One region of the Streptomyces sp. GD-15H genome, then DNA from elsewhere that is predicted to be linked to it. Evidence: predicted binding sites of a transcription regulator. Region 1 holds the regulator's gene; each other region holds the start of a gene.

What was found. The regulator HspR, encoded in region 1, represses chaperone genes until heat shock. The targets are predictions, from matches to a motif close to TTGAGNNNNNNNNNCTCAA.
Region 2: the regulator HspR is predicted to act here: its motif matches at 4,303-4,321, upstream of dnaK (molecular chaperone DnaK).
Region 3: the regulator HspR is predicted to act here: its motif matches at 3,683-3,701, upstream of lon (endopeptidase La).

Annotation. Positions count from the first base shown of each region.
Region 1 covers NZ_CP149447.1:4,102,713-4,108,578, reverse strand. The annotation lists gene grpE (nucleotide exchange factor GrpE) at 1-344, shown strand, start outside; gene dnaJ (molecular chaperone DnaJ) at 426-1,613, shown strand; gene WJ438_RS19180 (heat shock protein transcriptional repressor HspR) at 1,619-2,071, shown strand; gene WJ438_RS19175 (sugar ABC transporter substrate-binding protein) at 2,472-3,578, shown strand; gene WJ438_RS19170 (LuxR C-terminal-related transcriptional regulator) at 3,876-4,907, shown strand; gene WJ438_RS19165 (helix-turn-helix transcriptional regulator) at 4,870-5,866, opposite strand, start outside.
Region 2 covers NZ_CP149447.1:1,353,530-1,359,395, forward strand. The annotation lists gene WJ438_RS06610 (helix-turn-helix domain-containing protein) at 13-855, shown strand; gene WJ438_RS06615 (hypothetical protein) at 837-1,262, opposite strand; gene WJ438_RS06620 (helix-turn-helix transcriptional regulator) at 1,497-2,360, shown strand; gene dnaK (molecular chaperone DnaK) at 2,354-4,243, opposite strand; gene WJ438_RS06630 (glycerophosphodiester phosphodiesterase family protein) at 4,368-5,126, opposite strand; gene WJ438_RS06635 (OsmC family peroxiredoxin) at 5,422-5,850, opposite strand.
Region 3 covers NZ_CP149447.1:3,038,452-3,044,317, forward strand. The annotation lists gene WJ438_RS13995 (MarR family winged helix-turn-helix transcriptional regulator) at 1-127, opposite strand, end outside; gene WJ438_RS14000 (lysozyme) at 326-1,153, shown strand; gene lon (endopeptidase La) at 1,237-3,660, opposite strand; gene WJ438_RS14010 (spermidine synthase) at 3,826-4,530, shown strand; gene WJ438_RS14015 (response regulator transcription factor) at 4,653-5,393, shown strand; gene WJ438_RS14020 (ATP-binding protein) at 5,390-5,866, shown strand, end outside.

The sequences.
Region 1 (5,866 bases):
GCCGCGCGCGGGAGCACGGCGAGCTGGTCGGCGGGTTCAAGTCCGTCGCCGAGTCGCTGGAGTCGACCGTGGCGAAGATGGGCCTGCAGCAGTTCGGCAAGGAGGGCGAGCCCTTCGACCCGACGGTTCACGAGGCCCTGATGCACTCCTACGCCCCGGACGTCACCGAGACGACGTGCGTGGCGATTCTGCAGCCCGGGTACCGCATCGGTGAGCGCACCATCCGCCCCGCGCGGGTGGCCGTGGCCGAGCCGCAGCCGGGCGCTCAGCCGGACAAGCCGGCCGAGGAGGAGACCGAGGCGGCGGCGGACGAGAAGGAGACCGGTGGCCCCCAGGAGGGCTGACGCCTCAGCGGGCGTGAGGAAGCCGGGGCGGGCAGAACAGGCCGGTCCGCCCCGGCGGGCAAGGAAGGAGGGACGTCGGGGATGAGTACCAAGGACTTCATCGAGAAGGACTACTACAAGGTCCTCGGCGTCCCTCAGGACGCCACCGAGGCAGAGATCAAGAAGGCGTACCGGAAACTCGCCCGCGAGTACCACCCGGACGCCAACAAGGGCAACGCCAAGGCGGAGGAGCGGTTCAAGGAGATCTCCGAGGCGAACGACGTCCTCGGCGACGCCAAGAAGCGCAAGGAGTACGACGAGGCCCGGTCGCTCTTCGGCAGCGGCGGCTTCCGGCCAGGGCCGGGAGCGGGCGGCGCCGGGGGGTCGTTCAACTTCGACCTGGGTGACCTCTTCGGAGGCGGCCAGGGCGGTGGCCAGGGAGGTGCCGGCGGATTCGGCGGCGGGATCGGTGACGTCTTCGGCGGGCTGTTCAACCGCGGCGGCACCGGCACCACGCGTACCCAGCCCCGGCGCGGCCAGGACATCGAGTCCGAGGTCACCCTGAGCTTCACCGAGGCCATCGAGGGGGCGACGGTCCCGCTGCGGATGTCCTCCCAGCAGGCCTGCAAGGGCTGTTCGGGCACCGGCGACAAGAACGGCACACCGCGCGTGTGCCCGACCTGTGTCGGCACCGGACAGGTCGCCCGGGGCAGCGGCGGGGGTTTCTCGCTCACCGACCCGTGCCCGGACTGCAAGGGCCGCGGCCTGATCGCGGAGAACCCCTGCGACATCTGCAAGGGCAGCGGCCGGGCCAAGTCCTCGCGGACGATGCAGGTGCGCATCCCGGCGGGCGTCAGCGACGGCCAGCGGATCCGGCTGCGCGGCAAGGGCGCACCGGGCGAGCGCGGTGGCCCGGCGGGCGACCTGTACGTCGTCGTGCACGTCGGCAGCCACCCGGTGTTCGGCCGCCGGGACGACAATCTCACCGTCACCGTCCCGGTCACCTATCCGGAGGCGGCCCTCGGCGGGGAGATCCGCGTCCCGACGCTCGGCGGTCCGCCGGTCACGCTGAAGCTGCCCCCGGGGACGCCCAACGGGCGGACCATGCGGGCCCGCGGCAAGGGAGCGGTCCGCAAGGACGGCTCGCGCGGCGATCTGCTGGTCACCGTCGAGGTGAGTGTTCCCAAGGACCTGCCGGGGAAGGCTCGTGACGCACTGGAGGCGTATCGCGAGGCGATCGCGGGTGAGGATCCGCGGGCGGAGCTGTTCCAGGCCGCGAAGGGAGCTTGATGGAGATGGACGGCCGTCGACACAATCCGTATGAACTGACGCAGGACACGCCGGTCTACGTCATTTCGGTGGCGGCCCAGCTCTCCGGTCTGCATCCGCAGACCCTGCGCCAGTACGACCGTCTGGGGCTCGTCTCGCCGGACCGCGCCGCCGGCCGGGGCCGCCGCTACTCGGCCCGTGACATCGAGCTGCTCCGTCAGGTGCAGCAGCTGTCGCAGGCCGAGGGCATCAACCTGGCCGGCATCAAGCGCATCATCGAACTGGAGAACCAGGTCGTCGCGCTGCAGGCCCGGGTGGCGGAGCTGGAGGGCGCGCTGGACGGCGCGGCGGCGACCATGCGGCAGCGCGAGGCCGCGGTGCACGCGTCGTACCGCCGGGACCTGGTGCCGTACCAGGAGGTGCAGCAGACCAGCGCGCTGGTGGTGTGGCGGCCGAAGCGTCAGCAGCAGCCCGACTGATCCGACGGACGCGCCGGGCTCCGGCAACACACCGCCCTGCGAACGACCCGGCCTGACGGGGAAGTTCCGTTCGGCTGAAAAGTGAAGTGTCCTGAAAGGCCCGGAGGTTCGTCCGAACCTCCGGGCCTTTCACATGTGCGCACATTGCTGACGCCCCCTCACCCGCCGTCCCGTGCGCCCGGCGCAGGACCCGCGCGCGCCTGTGATCAGCGCATGTGTGCTTCTCCTGGGCGTCTGTGCGAGTCTTTCGCCGGGTCCTCACGACTTCAGCGCACCGTGTTGTGTTCATCTCGTTAAGTAGTTGGTCTTGACGCCAGTGGTGGCTGAAGCGTTGGCTTTTCAGTCACATGGGCCGCAATGTTGTGCCCACGTCCAAAACGCACCTGAAGTGAGCCCTCGCATGCGTCGTATCGCCATATCAGTGGCCGCCACCTCGATGTCCGTCATGCTTGCCGGTTGCGGCGTCATCAACGCGACAGGGAGCAGCGACGACGCGAGCCCCACGAAGGGTGACGACATCACGGTCGGGCTGCTGCTCCCGGAGAAGGCCAACACCCGGTACGAGCAGTTCGACTACCCCATCTTCAAGAAGAAGGTGGAGTCGCTCACCAATGACAAGGGGAAGGTCGCCTACGCCAACGCCGAGGCGGACGCCGACAAGCAGTCGAGCCAGATGCAGCAGATGGTCGAGGACAGGGTCGACGTCATCGTGCTGGACGCGGTCGACTCGCGTGCCGTCGCCGAGGACGTGAAGCAGGCTAAGGACGCGGGCATCCCGGTCATCGCCTACGACCGGCTGGCCGAGGGCCCGATCGACGCGTACATCTCCTTCGACAACGAGCTGGTCGGCGAGGTCCAGGGCCGTTCCCTGCTGGAGAAACTCGGTGGCGACGACGCGCTCACCAGCAAGATCGTCATGATGAACGGCTCCCCGACCGACCCGAACGCCAAGCAGTTCAAGGCGGGCGCGCTGTCGGAGCTCAAGGGCAAGGTCACCATCGCCAAGTCCTACGACACCAAGGACTGGAAGCCGGAGAACGCCGAGGCCAACATGGCCGAGGCGATCAACGCGATCGGCAAGGACAACATCGCCGCCGTCTACTCGGCCAACGACACCCTGGCGGGCGGCATCATCAAGGCACTCGAGGCCGCCGGGGTGACCGAACTGCCCCCGATCACCGGGCAGGACGCCGAACTGGTGGGGGTTCAGCGGATCATCGCGGGCGAGCAGTTCATGAGCGTCTACAAGTCCTACCCGCTGGAGGCCGACAACGCCGCGGAGATAGCCGTGGCGCGGGTCCAGGGCAAGAGCATCCAGTTCGACGCGCTGACCCGCGAGCGGGTCGACAGCCCCACGCACAAGGACATCCCGGCGCAGCTCGTGCCCGTGGTCGCCCTGACGAAGGGCAACATCAAGGACACGGTCATCGCCGACGAGATCTACAAGGTGGCGGACATCTGCACGGCGGAGTACAAGGAGGCGTGCGCCGCGGCCGGCCTGAAGTAGCCGCCGGCCGCCGCGTCTTCCGTCCGGGGTGCGTGAACGTTCTGCAAGGGCGCGCGGATCACCGTGCTCCCCGGCGGTGTTGTCCCGTCACCACCCCGAGTCCCGCCGTTCCGGCGTTTTTTCGGCCGCCCGCGGCCGCCCGTCCAGTGGTGGCGAGGTGACCGCGTCAGGCACGGAGACAGCGGGTCATACCGATGCTTGCCGGCCGCCGCACCGACGGGAGTCGTGTTGCGGAGCCGGGGGTGTCCGCGCATAGTGGCGCATCGGAAAGTGGCGGAACCGGGGGTGGAGCGGGCGATGGCCGGGCGCGGGACGGACGAGCATCCGCATGGTGCTGACCGACTGTGCGACGCCGGGGACCGCGTGTACTCCCGGGCCGTACGGCGCGGCCGGGTGCCGCGCCGGGACGCGGAGCCGGTGCCCTGCCTGATGGAACTGGCCCTGCTGCACCCGGATCCCGACGACATGGACTGGCTGGTGCCGACCGCCCCGCAGGAGGTCATGACCCGGCTGCTGCGCGGGATGTACGACGAGGTCAGCGCGAGCCAGCGCCGGGTGGGCTCGGCCGTCGCGGCGTTCGAGTGGTACGCCGGTCTCGGCCACCAGGTGCCCGCCTCCCCCTCGGCCACGGAGGGCCCGGCGATCCGGGTGCTGGACGGACTGGCCCGTATCCAGGCCTCGATGGACGAGGCGGCGCAGGCGTGCACCACCGAGGTGCTCACGGTCCAGCCCGGCGGCATCCGGCGCGAGGCGGAGCTGTCGGAGGGACTGCACCGGGCGACGGCGCTGCGCGGGCGCGGGGTGCGGATGCGGGACCTCTACACGCATGTGGCCCGGCACGGCCAGGGGCTGCACACGTACCTGGAGCTGATGGGCGACGCGGTGGAGGCGCGGACGCTGGACGAGGTGATCGAGCGGCTGATCCTCTTCGACCGCACGGTCGCCTTCATCCCCGCCAACGCCGAGCGCACGATGGCGCTGGAGCTGCGGCACCCGGCGCTGGTGGAATACCTGGGCACGGTCTTCGAGCGGCTGTGGCGGCTCGCCATCCCGCTGACCGCCCCGCTGCCCGACACCGGCATCGAGGGCATCTCGCACCGTGAGCAGTCCATCGCGGCGCTGCTGGCGGAGGGCCACCAGGACGCGGTGATCGCGGAGCGCCTCGGCATCAGTGTGCGCACCTGCCGGGCGCACATCGCCCGCCTCTCGGAGACCCTGGGCGCGGCCAGCCGTACCCAACTGGGCGTGCGTATCGCGCAGGCCGGCCTGGACGGCGCGCGCCGGACGATGGTCACTCTTCCCGGACGAGAATCCCCGAGCGCGCGATGAGATACCCGAGCTGAGCACGGCTGCCGCTGCCCAGCGTCGCCGCGAGCTTGGCGATGTGCTCGCGGGCGGTGCGGATGTTCATGCCGAGGCGTTCCGCGATGACGGCATCGGTGTGCCCCTCGACGAGCAGCGCGGCGATGGCGTGCTGGCGGGGGGTGACGCCGTTGACGGAGGGCTGCGGAGCGGCCTCGGGGTACATGGGGGTGGCGAGCCGCCAGAGCCGGTCGAACACCGTGACGAGGAAGCCGACCACGGTCGGCTGGCGGATCTCCAGCGCGCGTGTGGCCTCCTTGTCGGCCGGCATGAAGGCGACGGCACGGTCGACGACGATGAGCCGGTCGGTGACCTCGTCCAGGCTGCGTGCCTCGACGTCGCCCCTGAGCCGCTCGTAGCGGGAGTGGATGAGCGGCAGATGGCGCTGGGTGTGCTGGTACAGGGCACGGATGCGTCCGCCGCGGTCGAGCAGCGCCTGATCGCGGGCCAGGGCCCGCGGCTGCGCCCGACGGCCCCTGGCGTCGGTGTAGTGGAGGTTGGGCTGGACGCAGAGCAGCTCCCGGGAGGCGTCGGCCATGGCGTCGGTGAGCGCCCGGTTGATGCCTTCGACGCCTTCCAGGACCTTCATCGCGGACGCGCTCGACGGCATGTCCGGGACGCCCTCCCTCCGCGCCAGCGAAGCGAATGTCTCGGTCAGCCGTTCCTCCCGCCGCCGCTCCTCGGCGATCCGGTCGGCGGAGGCCCGCAGGAGCCGGTGCAGCGCGACACCCGGCGCCACGGGTTCCAGCAGGTTCCGGTCGTCGGGCGCCGGGTTCAGGAGCCCGAGGACGAGGGGACAGGGAATCTCATCGGCCTCGTCGGCGGGGATGCGGCCCTGGCGCAGTGCGCGTGTGTACAGGTTCAGGCCCTTCTCGCACACCTGCTCCACCTCGTGGTCGTGCGCCTTCCCCGTCACGCGCAGCTTG
Region 2 (5,866 bases), 2.7 Mb from region 1:
TACCGTCCCGGCATGAGCACTCTCCTGACCGGTACCACCCCTGCCGCTGCCGGAGGCGTGGGTCCGCTGCTGCGGGCCTGGCGGGAGCAGCGACGGGTCAGCCAGCTGGAACTCGCGCTGCGCGCGGACTCGTCCGCCCGGCACATCAGCTTCGTCGAGACCGGCCGCTCCCGGCCCAGCGAGGAGATGGTGCTGCGGTTGGCCAAGCACCTGGACGTCCCGGTGCGGGAGCGCAACACGCTGCTGTTGTCGGCCGGTTACGCACCCCGGTTCCCCGAGACCCCGTTGGACGATCCGGCGCTGGACGCGCTGCGTGAGGGCATCGAGCGGCTGATCGGCGGATACGAGCCGTATCCGGCGCTGGTGGTGGACGCGATGTACGACGTCGTGGCCGCCAACCGCGGGGTCATGACGCTGTTCGACGGGGTGCCGGAGTCGCTGCTGGCACCGCCGCTGAACGCGGTGCGGCTCACGCTGCACCCCGACGGGCTGGCGCCCCGGATCCGGAACCTGCGGGAGTGGCGCGGGCATCTGCTGGAGCAGATGGAACGGCAGATCGCGCTCCGCCGGTCCGCACCGCTGCGGGCGCTGTACGAGGAGGTCGCGGCGTTCCCGGTGCCGGAACCCGAGCCGGGCGAGGGGGTCGGGAACGCGTACGGGGAAGAACGGGCCGCTCCTGTCGCGTACTTCGCGCTGCCGATGCTCATCGAGCACAAGGGCCGGCTCCTGTCGTTCGTGTCGTCGATCTCCACCTTCAACACTCCGATGGACGTGACCGTCGCCGAACTGGCCGTGGAGACCCTCCTCCCGGCCGATCCGGAGACGGCCGAGTACCTTCAGTCCTGGCTGAGTTGACGGGTCTTCAAGGCCATGTGCTGGAGCAGGGCGAAGCCGGCCACCACGAGCGCCTGGAGGACCGCCCAGACCGCGCCCGCGGTACTCGGCGTGAGCCAGAGGGCGAGCGCGGCGAAACTCACCGCCGCCCAGGCGAGGTTGGCCTCGACGACGGCCCGCACACCGAGCGTCGGCGGGTGCCTTCGTGAGGCGAGCAGGCCCACACCGGCGGCGTACACCGCGAGGAAGGCGCCGACGCCGAGCAGCAGGCCGGAGCCGGTGCCGAGGAAGCGCCCGAGCGGGCCGGAGACGGCGAGGTAGGCGAGCGCGTTGGCGCCGGTGACAGCGGCGTCGAGGGCCAGGAAGCGGCGCAGCACGGACTGCGGCTCGGAGGTCCGGGCGAGCACGGCGAGCTGGGTCGCGGACATGACGAATCACCCTCCGTCGGGGTCGGTTGCGGTGACTGGGCCGGGTTCCGGGCCGGAGTGCGCCGGCCCGGAACCCGGTGCGTCCACGATCCCGCCCACGGTGGGTCGCGGTCGATTACCCGGGAGGTAATGCCCCGGACGCCCGGGAACAGGGGCGCCCGGCCGTCACCCGTGAGAGGGTCGGTCCGGCATGACAGACTGAACCCGTGTCCGGGGGCGTTGGGGAGACGTGGCGTGAGTGAACGACGGGCCGCACCCACCGTGGGCCAGGTGGTGCTCGGCAGGCGGCTGCAGGAGCTGCGGGAGACGGCGGGTCTCACCCGTGAGGAGGCCGCCCGGGTCCTGCGGGTGGCGCCCGCGACCGTACGGCGGATGGAGATGGCCGAGGTCGCGCTGAAGATCCCGTACGTCCAGATCCTGCTGACGGCCTACGGGGTGCGGCAGAGCGAGGCGGCCACGTTCATCGGGCTCGCGGAGGACGCGAACCGTCCGGGCTGGTGGCAGCGGTTCCACGACGTGCTGCCCGACTGGTTCAGCCTGTATGTGAGCCTCGAGGGCGCCGCCCGCATCATCCGGTCCTACGAGCCGCACTTCGTGCCGGGGCTGCTGCAGACGGAGGACTACGCGCGTGCCGTCCTGGAGGCCGGGACGATCGGGAACCGGGGGCCGGAGGCGGTCGAGCGGCATGTGTCGCTGCGTCTGGAGCGGCAGCGGCTCCTCGAGCGCCCGGATCCGCCCCACCTGTGGGTGATCATCGAGGAGACGGTGCTGCGGCGGCCGGTGAGCGTGGACGGCCGGGTGATGCGCGACCAGTTCGACAAGCTGCTGAAGTGGTCCGAGCGGGACCGGATCACGGTTCAGGTCGCCGAGTTCGCCGACGGCCCGCACCCGGGGACGTACGCGCCGTTCTCGCTGTTCCGTTTCGCCGAGCCGGAGCTGCCCGACATGGTGTTCACCGAGTATCTGACCGGCGCCCTGTACCTGGACTCCCGCAAGGAGGTCTCGGCGCATCTGGAGGTCCTGGACCACATGGTGGCGCGGGCCGCCACCACCCAGCACACCCAGAAGCTGCTGCGGGAGTTCCGGGACAGCTACTGAGCACCGCCGCGCCCGGCCTGTCCGCGGTGCCCGTCACGTCCGTCGTTCTCGTCGTCGACGATCTCGGCGTCGACGACGCCTTCCTCCTCCTGCGGTGAGGTGTGCTGCCCGGCGTCGCCGGTGGGCGCCTGACCGGCCTGGGCGTACATCGCCTGGCCCATCTTCTGACTGACCGTGGCGAGTTTCTCGACACCGGCGCGCAGGGTGGCCGTGTCGGCGGACTGCTCCAGCAGAGGCTTGAGCTCCGCGACGGCGGCCTCGACCTCGGACTTGGTGTCCGGGGGGATCCTGTCGCCGTTGTCCCGGATGAACTTCTCGGTCTGGTAGACGAGTTGCTCGGCCTGGTTACGGGTTTCGGCGGCTTCGCGGCGCTTGCGGTCCTCGTCGGCGTACTGCTCGGCCTCGCGCATCATGCGGTCGATGTCGTCCTTGGGAAGCGCCGAGCCGCCGGTGACGGTCATCTTCTGTTCCCGGCCGGTGGCGAGGTCCTTGGCGGAGACGTGCATGATGCCGTTGGCGTCGATGTCGAAGGCCACCTCGATCTGCGGGATGCCGCGCGGCGCCGGGGGCAGACCGGTCAGGTCGAAGACGCCGAGCTTCTTGTTGTACGCCGCGATCTCGCGTTCACCCTGGTAGACCTGGATGCCGACCGAGGGCTGGTTGTCGGTGGCCGTGGTGAAGGTCTCCGAGCGCCGGGTCGGGATGGTCGTGTTGCGTTCGATCAGTTTGGTCATGATGCCGCCCTTGGTCTCGATACCCAGGGACAGCGGGGTGACGTCGAGGAGCAGTACGTCCTTCACGTCGCCGCGGATGACGCCCGCCTGAAGGGCCGCTCCGACGGCGACGACCTCGTCCGGGTTGACGCCCTTGTGCGGGTCCTTGCCGGTGAGTTCGCGGACCAGGTCGGTCACGGCGGGCATCCGGGTGGAGCCGCCGACCAGGATGACGTGGTCGACCGCGGAGAGCTTGACACCGGCGTCCTTGACGGCCTGGTGGAAGGGTGTCTTGCAGCGTTCCAGCAGGTCGGCGGTGAGTTCCTGGAACTGGGCCCGGGTGAGTTTCTCGTCGAGGTGCAGGGGGCCCTCGGCGGAGGCGGTGATGTAGGGCAGGTTGATCGTGGTCTCGGAGGAGGAGGACAGCTCGATCTTGGCCTTCTCCGCCGCCTCGCGCAGCCGCTGCACGGCCATCTTGTCCTGCGTCAGGTCGATGCCGTAGTGGTTCTTGAAGCGCTGGGCGAGGTGCTCGAGGAGGCGCTGGTCCCAGTCGTCGCCGCCTAGGTGGGTGTCGCCGTTGGTGGCCTTCACCTCGATGACGCCCTCGCCCATCTCCAGCAGCGACACGTCGAAGGTGCCGCCGCCCAGGTCGAAGACGAGGACGGTCTGCTCGTGCTCCTTGTCCAGGCCGTACGCGAGGGCCGCCGCCGTGGGCTCGTTGATGATCCGCAGGACCTTCAGCCCGGCGATCTCCCCGGCCTCCTTGGTCGCCTGCCGCTGGGCGTCGTCGAAGTAGGCGGGCACGGTGATCACCGCGTCGGTGACGTCCTCGCCCAGGTACGCCTCGGCGTCCCGCTTGAGTTTCTGCAGCACCCGCGCGGACAACTCCTGCGCCCGGTAGCGGGTGCCGTCCACGGAGCCCTGTTCGGGGAAGTGCCACTGTCCGTCGCCCATGTGCCGTTTCACGGAGCGCGCGGTGCGGTCGACGTTCGTCACGGCCTGCCGCTTGGCGACCTCGCCGACGAGCACCTCGCCGTTCTTGGCGAAGGCCACCACCGAGGGTGTGGTCCGCGCGCCCTCCGCGTTGGCGACGACGGTGGGTTCACCACCCTCCAGCACGGCCACCACCGAGTTCGTGGTTCCCAGGTCGATTCCGACCGCACGTCCCATCGCTGTCCCCTTCCGCCAGGGCACACCTCTTTTGGACCTCAAGGCTTCCAGCACAAAACTTGAGCGGGCTGTTGTCAATAGTTTACGTGGACTGTTTGTCAACCGCTCGTTTCGGCGGCCACGGTCACCCGTTTCGTCCACCGCCGCGCGGCGCGGTGGGCGGGGCGGCGCGCAGTTCCACGGCGCGCCGGGGCCGGTCGGTGATGAGGACGTCCACGCGCGGGTCGGTGAGGAAACCGCGCATCGGGGCGTCGTCGTTGACCGTCCACACCATGGTGAACAGGCCGTTGCGGGCCGCCTCGCGCAGCGCCCCGGCGCGGGCGAGCCGCCGGTGCGCCGCGATCCCGTGGGCGCCGCAGGCGCGGACCCGGCGCAGGGGCAGCAGTTCGCTCAACCGGGTGCGCGCCAGCCGGGCCCGCGGGATCCCCGTGCCGTCCCGGCCGAGGGACAGCACGGTGCGCACGCCGGGGAAGGCCGCGGTGATCGCGGCCACGGAACGGTCCTCCAGGCTGGTGGCGACGAAGCCGTCCCGGCCGAGCAGGGAGATCGCCCGGTCGATCAGCTCCCGCTCGTGACCGGTCTCCTTCAGGTCGAGATGCCCGACGAGTTTCCCGGCGATCAGATCCATGACCTCGTCCACGACGGGGACGCGGTGCCCGGTGCGCGCGCAGAGCTCGGCGTGGGTGAGCGCGGACAGCGGCGGGCCGGTGCGTCCGGCGCGGGAGTCGTGGTGGACGACGAAGACCCCGTCGGCCGTGCGCCGTACGTCGAACTCGACGTACTCCGCACCGGACCGCAGGGCGTCCTCGTAGGCCTCCCGGGTCGCGGGGGCGGCGCGTTCGGAGCCTCCCCGGTGGGCGGAGACGGCGGGCCGTGGCGTCATACGGGGCGGCTCCCTGACATCGGCTCCCGGAGGGGGACGCGGCGCAGGCCGCCCCGACGGGACGGCCTGCGGGTGTACCACGGGGCCAGGGCCTGTCCGTCGGATCCTGCCGCAGACGCGGGGTCCGGCACGCCCTCCCCCGGGCTCTCGACGAGCTCGAGCAGGGGACGCCCTCCCTCGCGTCGACGCCCTCCTCCGCCTTGCAGCTGGACGCTCCCCCATCGCCCCCGCTCACCTGCGCTGATGGGCGCCGCCGATTTCCTGCGACCTGATCCGCCGGACAAGCCCTAGCGGGTCAGGAGAGCTTCGCCGTCAGCGTGATCTCGGTGCCCGTCAGGGCCTGGCTGACCGGGCAGTTGACCTTGGCGTCCTCGGCCGCGGCGCGGAAGGCCGCCTCGTCCAGGCCGGGGACGGTGGCCTCGACGATGAGGTGGATGCCGGTGATGCCCTCGCCGGGCACGAAGGTGACGTCGGCGGAGGTCACCAGGCGGGTCGGCGGGTTGCCGGCCTTGTCGAGGATGTTGGAGAAGGCCATCGAGTAGCAGCTGGAGTGCGCGGCGGCGATCAGCTCCTCGGGGCTGGTCTTGCCGTTCGCCTCCTCCGCGCGCGACGCCCAGGTGACAGGCTGCTCGCCGATGCTGCCGGAGGAGTCGAAGGTGACGACCCCGCTGCCCTTGAAGAGGTTGCCTTCCCAAACGGTGTGTGCGGAGCGCGTGGCTGCCATGACGCATCCTTTCGAA
Region 3 (5,866 bases), 1.1 Mb from region 1:
TGGCCCGGGCGCGACGCAGCAGCACCGTCAACTCCCTTTCCAGAGCGAGGAACCCGGGCTGGTCCACACCGCTCGTGGGCGCCTCGGACGAGGTGTCCTCTTCGCCGCCGTTTCCGCCTTCGTGCACGTCAGTCCCTGCCTCGGTTTTCCCGGCCGTCCGTGTTCCCGCCAAGTGGCGAGGCCGCTGCGGCTCCGCAAGTATTTCGCAGACGCGGCCCGGCGGCGGCTTCCGGTCCCCTGGGGCCCACGTCGCGGTCCGCGTGCGCTGCCTCCCCCTTGCTTCCCCTTCTCAGGGGCCCCGCACCAAGTTCCTCGGAGACACGTCATGCCCGTGCACAGAGCCGGCTTCACCCGTCTACGCGCGTTCACGACCGTCGCGGCGGTCCTGCTCGCGATCCTCTCGCTCCCCCGCGCGACGCCCGCGGCCGGGGCGGCCGCCCCCGACGTCCCGCCGCGCGGCTCCGCCCACATGGGCATGGGCGTCGTCGCCCATGACGGCCAGGACGGCACACCCACCCATCGCACCGCCCGTACGGAGGGCGTGGACGTCTCCAGCCACCAGGGCAACGTGGCCTGGCCGACCCTCTGGAGCAGCGGGGTCAAATGGGCCTACGCGAAGGCCACCGAGGGGACGTACTACAAGAACCCCTACTACGCGCAGCAGTACAACGGCTCGTACGACACCGGCATGATCCGCGGCGCGTACCACTTCGCGACCCCCGACAGGACGAGCGGCGCCGCCCAGGCCGACTACTTCGTCGACCACGGCGGCGCCTGGTCACCCGACGGCAGAACACTGCCGGGCGTGCTCGACATCGAGTGGAACCCCTACGGGAACGCCTGCTACGGCAAGTCGCAGAGCGCCATGGTGAGCTGGATCCACGACTTCCTGAACCAGTACCGGGCGCGCACCGGCCGCCACGCCGTGATCTACACGGCGACCAGCTGGTGGAAGCAGTGCACCGGGAACTACGCCGGGTTCGCCGCCGACAACCCCCTGTGGATCGCCCGGTACGCCTCCACCGCGGGTGAACTGCCCGCGGGCTGGGACTTCTACACGATGTGGCAGTACACCTCGACCGGACCGACGGTCGGGGACCACGACCTCTTCAACGGCACGGTCGACCGGGTGCGGGCGCTGGCGCTCGGCTGACGCCTCCGCCCCGCACCACACGGTGACGGCCCGGGCCTCCCTCACGGGACCCGGGCCGCCGCCTTTCCGGTGGCGTTCGTCGGTCACGCCGCCACCGGAACCTCCGGCGCCGCGCCGTTCGTCGCCGGCGCGAGCGCCAGCTCCAGGACCTGGCGGACGTCGGTGACGGCGTGGACGTCGAGCTTGTCCAGCACCTGTGCCGGGACGTCGTCCAGGTCGGGCTCGTTGCGCTTGGGGATGATCACGGTGGTGATCCCCGCCCGGTGCGCGGCGAGCAGCTTCTGCTTCACCCCGCCGATCGGCAGCACCCGCCCGGTCAGTGAGACCTCACCGGTCATCGCCACATCCGTACGGACCAGGCGCCCGGAGAGCAGCGAGGCCAGCGCGGTGGTCATCGTGACGCCGGCGCTGGGGCCGTCCTTGGGCACCGCGCCCGCCGGGAAGTGGATGTGCGCGCCCCGTTCCTTCAGGTCGCCCACCGGAAGCTCCAGCTCGGCGCCGTGCGACCGCAGGAAGCTCAGCGCGATCTGCGCCGACTCCTTCATCACGTCGCCCAGCTGTCCGGTCAGGGTCAGTCCGGCGGCGCCCGTCTCCGGGTCGGCCAGGGACGCCTCCACATAGAGGACGTCACCGCCGGCGCCGGTCACCGCGAGCCCGGTGGCGACACCGGGGACGGAGGTACGGCGTTCGGCCGGGTCCTGGGCGGACTCGGGCACGTGGTGCGGCCGGCCGATCAGTCCTCGCAGATCCCCTTCCGTGACGGTGAACGGCAGCTCCCGCTCGCCCCGTTCGTGCTGGGCCGCGACCTTGCGCAGCAGCCGCGCGATGGACCGCTCCAGGGTGCGTACGCCCGCCTCTCGGGTGTACTCGCCGGCCAGCCTGCGCAGCGCGCCGTCGCCGAGGTCGACCTCGTCCGCGGCGAGCCCGGCCCGCTCCAGCTGACGCGGGAGCAGGTGGTCGCGCGCGATGACGACCTTCTCGTCCTCCGTGTAGCCGTCCAGGCGGACGATCTCCATCCGGTCCGCCAGCGCCTCCGGAATGGCCTCCAGGACGTTGGCGGTGGCGAGGAAGACGACGTCCGAGAGGTCCAGCTCGACCTCCAGGTAGTGGTCCCGGAAGGTGTGGTTCTGCGCCGGGTCCAGCACTTCGAGGAGGGCGGCGGACGGGTCCCCCCGGAAGTCCGACCCCACCTTGTCGATCTCGTCGAGCAGCACCACCGGGTTCATCGACCCGGCCTCCTTGACGGCCCGCACGATCCGGCCGGGCAGCGCGCCGACGTACGTACGCCGGTGGCCGCGGATCTCGGCCTCGTCGCGGACACCGCCGAGGGCGACCCGGACGAACTTCCGGCCCATCGCGTGGGCGACGGACTCGCCGAGGCTCGTCTTGCCGACACCGGGCGGCCCCACCAGGGCGAGCACGGCACCGCCGCGGCGGCCCCCGACCACACCGAGCCCGCGCTCGGCGCGCCGCTTGCGCACCGCCAGGTACTCGGTGATGCGTTCCTTCACGTCCTCCAGGCCCGCGTGCTCGGCGTCGAGCACGGCCTGGGCGCCCTGGATGTCGTACGAATCCTCGGTGCGCTCGTTCCACGGCATCTCCAGGACCGTGTCGAGCCAGGTGCGGATCCACGATCCCTCGGGCGACTGGTCGGAGGAGCGCTCCAGCTTGTCGACCTCCTTGAGCGCGGCCTCGCGCACCTTCTCCGGCAGGTCGGCGGCCTCGACGCGGGTCCGGTAGTCGTCGGACTCCTCGGCGGAGTCCTTGCCGTGCTCTCCGTTCAGCTCGCGCAGTTCCTTGCGTACGGCCTCCAGCTGGCGCCGCAGCAGGAACTCGCGCTGCTGCTTGTCGACGCCGTCCTGGACGTCCTTGGCGATGGACTCGGCGACTTCCTGCTCGGCGAGGTGGTCGCGGAGCTGCTGGGTGGCGAGCTTCAGCCGGGCCACCGGGTCGACGGTCTCCAGCAGCGCCACCTTCTGTTCGGTGGTCAGGAAGGGCGAGTAACCGGAGTTGTCGGCGAGGGCGGCGACGTCGTCGATGGCCTGGACCCGGTCGACGACCTGCCAGGCACCGCGCTTGCGCAGCCAGGCGGTGGCGAGCGCCTTGTACTCCGTGACCAGTTCGCTCACCTGTCCGGGCAGGGGCTCCGGCACGGCCTCGTCGATCCGGGTGCCCTCCACCCACAGCGCCGCACCCGGCCCCGTGGTCCCGGCGCCGATCCGTACGCGGCTCCGACCGCGGATCAGGGCGCCCGGGTCGCCGTCGGCCAGCCTGCCGACCTGCTCGATCGTGCCCAGGACACCGGTACCGGCGTAGGTCCCGTCGACACGGGGCACCAGCAGGACCCGGGGCTTCCCCGGCGCGGACGCGGCGGCGGCCTGGGCGGCCTCCACCGCGGCGCGCACCTCGGAGTCGCTCAGGTCCAGCGGAACCACCATCCCGGGCAGCACGACCTCGTCGTCGAGCGGCAGTACAGGCAGGGCGAGCGGTGCGGACTCATCAGCCATGATCTCCCCTTCGGCAGTCAAGTTGAGCTATGCCGACTCAATGTTCGGGAGTCACGGAATGTTCCCCGGGTCGCGTTCGCTCTCAGCGATCACTCGCGAGGGCGGCGGAAGGAACTCCCGCACGGCACCGGTCCGCCGAGCAGGAAGTGCTGCCAGGATGAACGCATGACCACCCCGTACGACATTCCCGAAGTCCTGGACCGCCGCGAGGGCCCGTACGGGGAGGTGGCGCTCCGCCGGCACGGCAGCCTGCTGCAGATCATCGCGAACGGCTGCTTCCTGATGGACACCTCCGACGGCCGTTCGGAGCGGCGGCTGATCGACGCCGCCCTGGCCGCACTCGACGCCGCCGACGCCCGCGCGGGACGCGGCCCGCGGCCGGGCCCGCACGTCCTCATCGGCGGGCTCGGCGTCGGTTTCTCGCTCGCTCACGCCGCCGCCCAGCCCCGCTGGGGGCGCATCACCGTGGTGGAGCGCGAACCCGCCGTCATCGACTGGCACCGCGCGGGCCCGCTGTCCGAGTTCTCCGCACGCGCCCTCGACGATCCCCGCGCGGCGATCGTCGAGACCGACCTGGTGGCGTACGTCAATGAGACTTCCGACACGTTCGACGCGCTCTGCCTCGACATCGACAACGGGCCCGACTGGACCGTCACCGAGGGCAATGAAGGGCTCTACTCCCCCACCGGACTCCTGGACTGCGCGAGGGTGTTGAGACCTGGCGGGGTGCTCGCGGTGTGGTCCGCCAAGCCATCTCCGGATTTCGAGGGAACCTTGCGGAATGCCGGGTTCCAACAGGTGCGTACCGAAGAGGTCCCGGTTGCCCGGGGCGTTCCGGACGTCGTACACCTCGGCGTCCGCCCTGGATAGCAAAGGCGTGGTGACTCCCCGTACGCTGCTGCCCTGACGCCGATCATTCAAGCGTCAACCGCAGTCATGCGCAGAGACGGATCACCCCACGGATTCCGGAAAGCACACTTCAGGGGCGGGCGATGGAGCAGACACACACCTCCCACAACGGCACGGCGGCGACCACCCCGGGCGCACAGCGCCGGGTCCTGGTGGTCGAGGACGATGCGACGATCGTGGACGCCGTCGCGACCCGCCTCCGTGCCGAGGGATTCCTGGTGCAGACGGCGGGCGACGGTCCGTCCGCCGTCGACACGGCGGAGGCATGGCAGCCCGACCTGCTGATCCTCGACATCATGCTGCCGGGCTTCGACGGCCTGGAGGTCTGCCGGCGCGTGCAGGCCCAGCGGCCGGTGCCGGTCATGATGCTGACCGCGCGCGACGACGAGACCGACATGCTGGTCGGACTGGGCGTCGGCGCCGACGACTACATGACCAAGCCGTTCTCCATGCGGGAACTGGCGGCACGCGTGCACGTACTGCTGCGCCGCATGGAGCGGGCGGCCCTGGCGGCCACCACACCGCGCAGCGGCATCCTGCGCCTGGGCGAGCTGGAGATCGACCACGCACAGCGCAGGGTGCGGGTGCGCGGTGAGGACGTCCACCTGACACCCACCGAGTTCGACCTCCTGGTGTGCCTGGCGAACACGCCCCGCGCGGTGCTCTCCCGGGAACAGCTGCTGGCCGAGGTGTGGGACTGGGCGGACGCCTCCGGCACCCGGACCGTCGACAGCCACATCAAGGCGCTGCGCCGGAAGATCGGCGCCGAGCGCATCCGCACCGTGCACGGCGTGGGCTACGCCCTGGAGACGCCGACGCCATGAGCGACGGGCCGGCCGCACGGAGAGGCCCCGGGGGCCCCGGCCCCCGGGGCGGTGTCCGCCCGTTCTCGATCAAGACCAAGCTGGGTGCGCTGGTCGTCATCTCGGTGCTGATCACCACCGGTCTTTCGGTGGTCGCGGTGCACACCAAGACCGAGCTGCGCTTCATCACGGTCTTCTCGATGATCGCCACGCTGCTCATCACGCAGTTCGTGGCGCACTCGCTCACCGCTCCACTGGACGACATGAACGCCGTGGCCCGGTCCATCTCGCACGGCGACTACACCCGCCGGGTGCGGGAGAACCGCCGGGACGAGCTGGGCGACCTGGCCCAGACCATCAATGTCATGGCCGACGAGCTGGAGGCCCAGGACCATCAGCGCAAGGAGCTGGTGGCCAACGTCTCGCACGAGCTGCGCACCCCGATCGCGGGGCTGCGCGCGGTGCTGGAGAACATCGTCGACGGTGTCACCGAG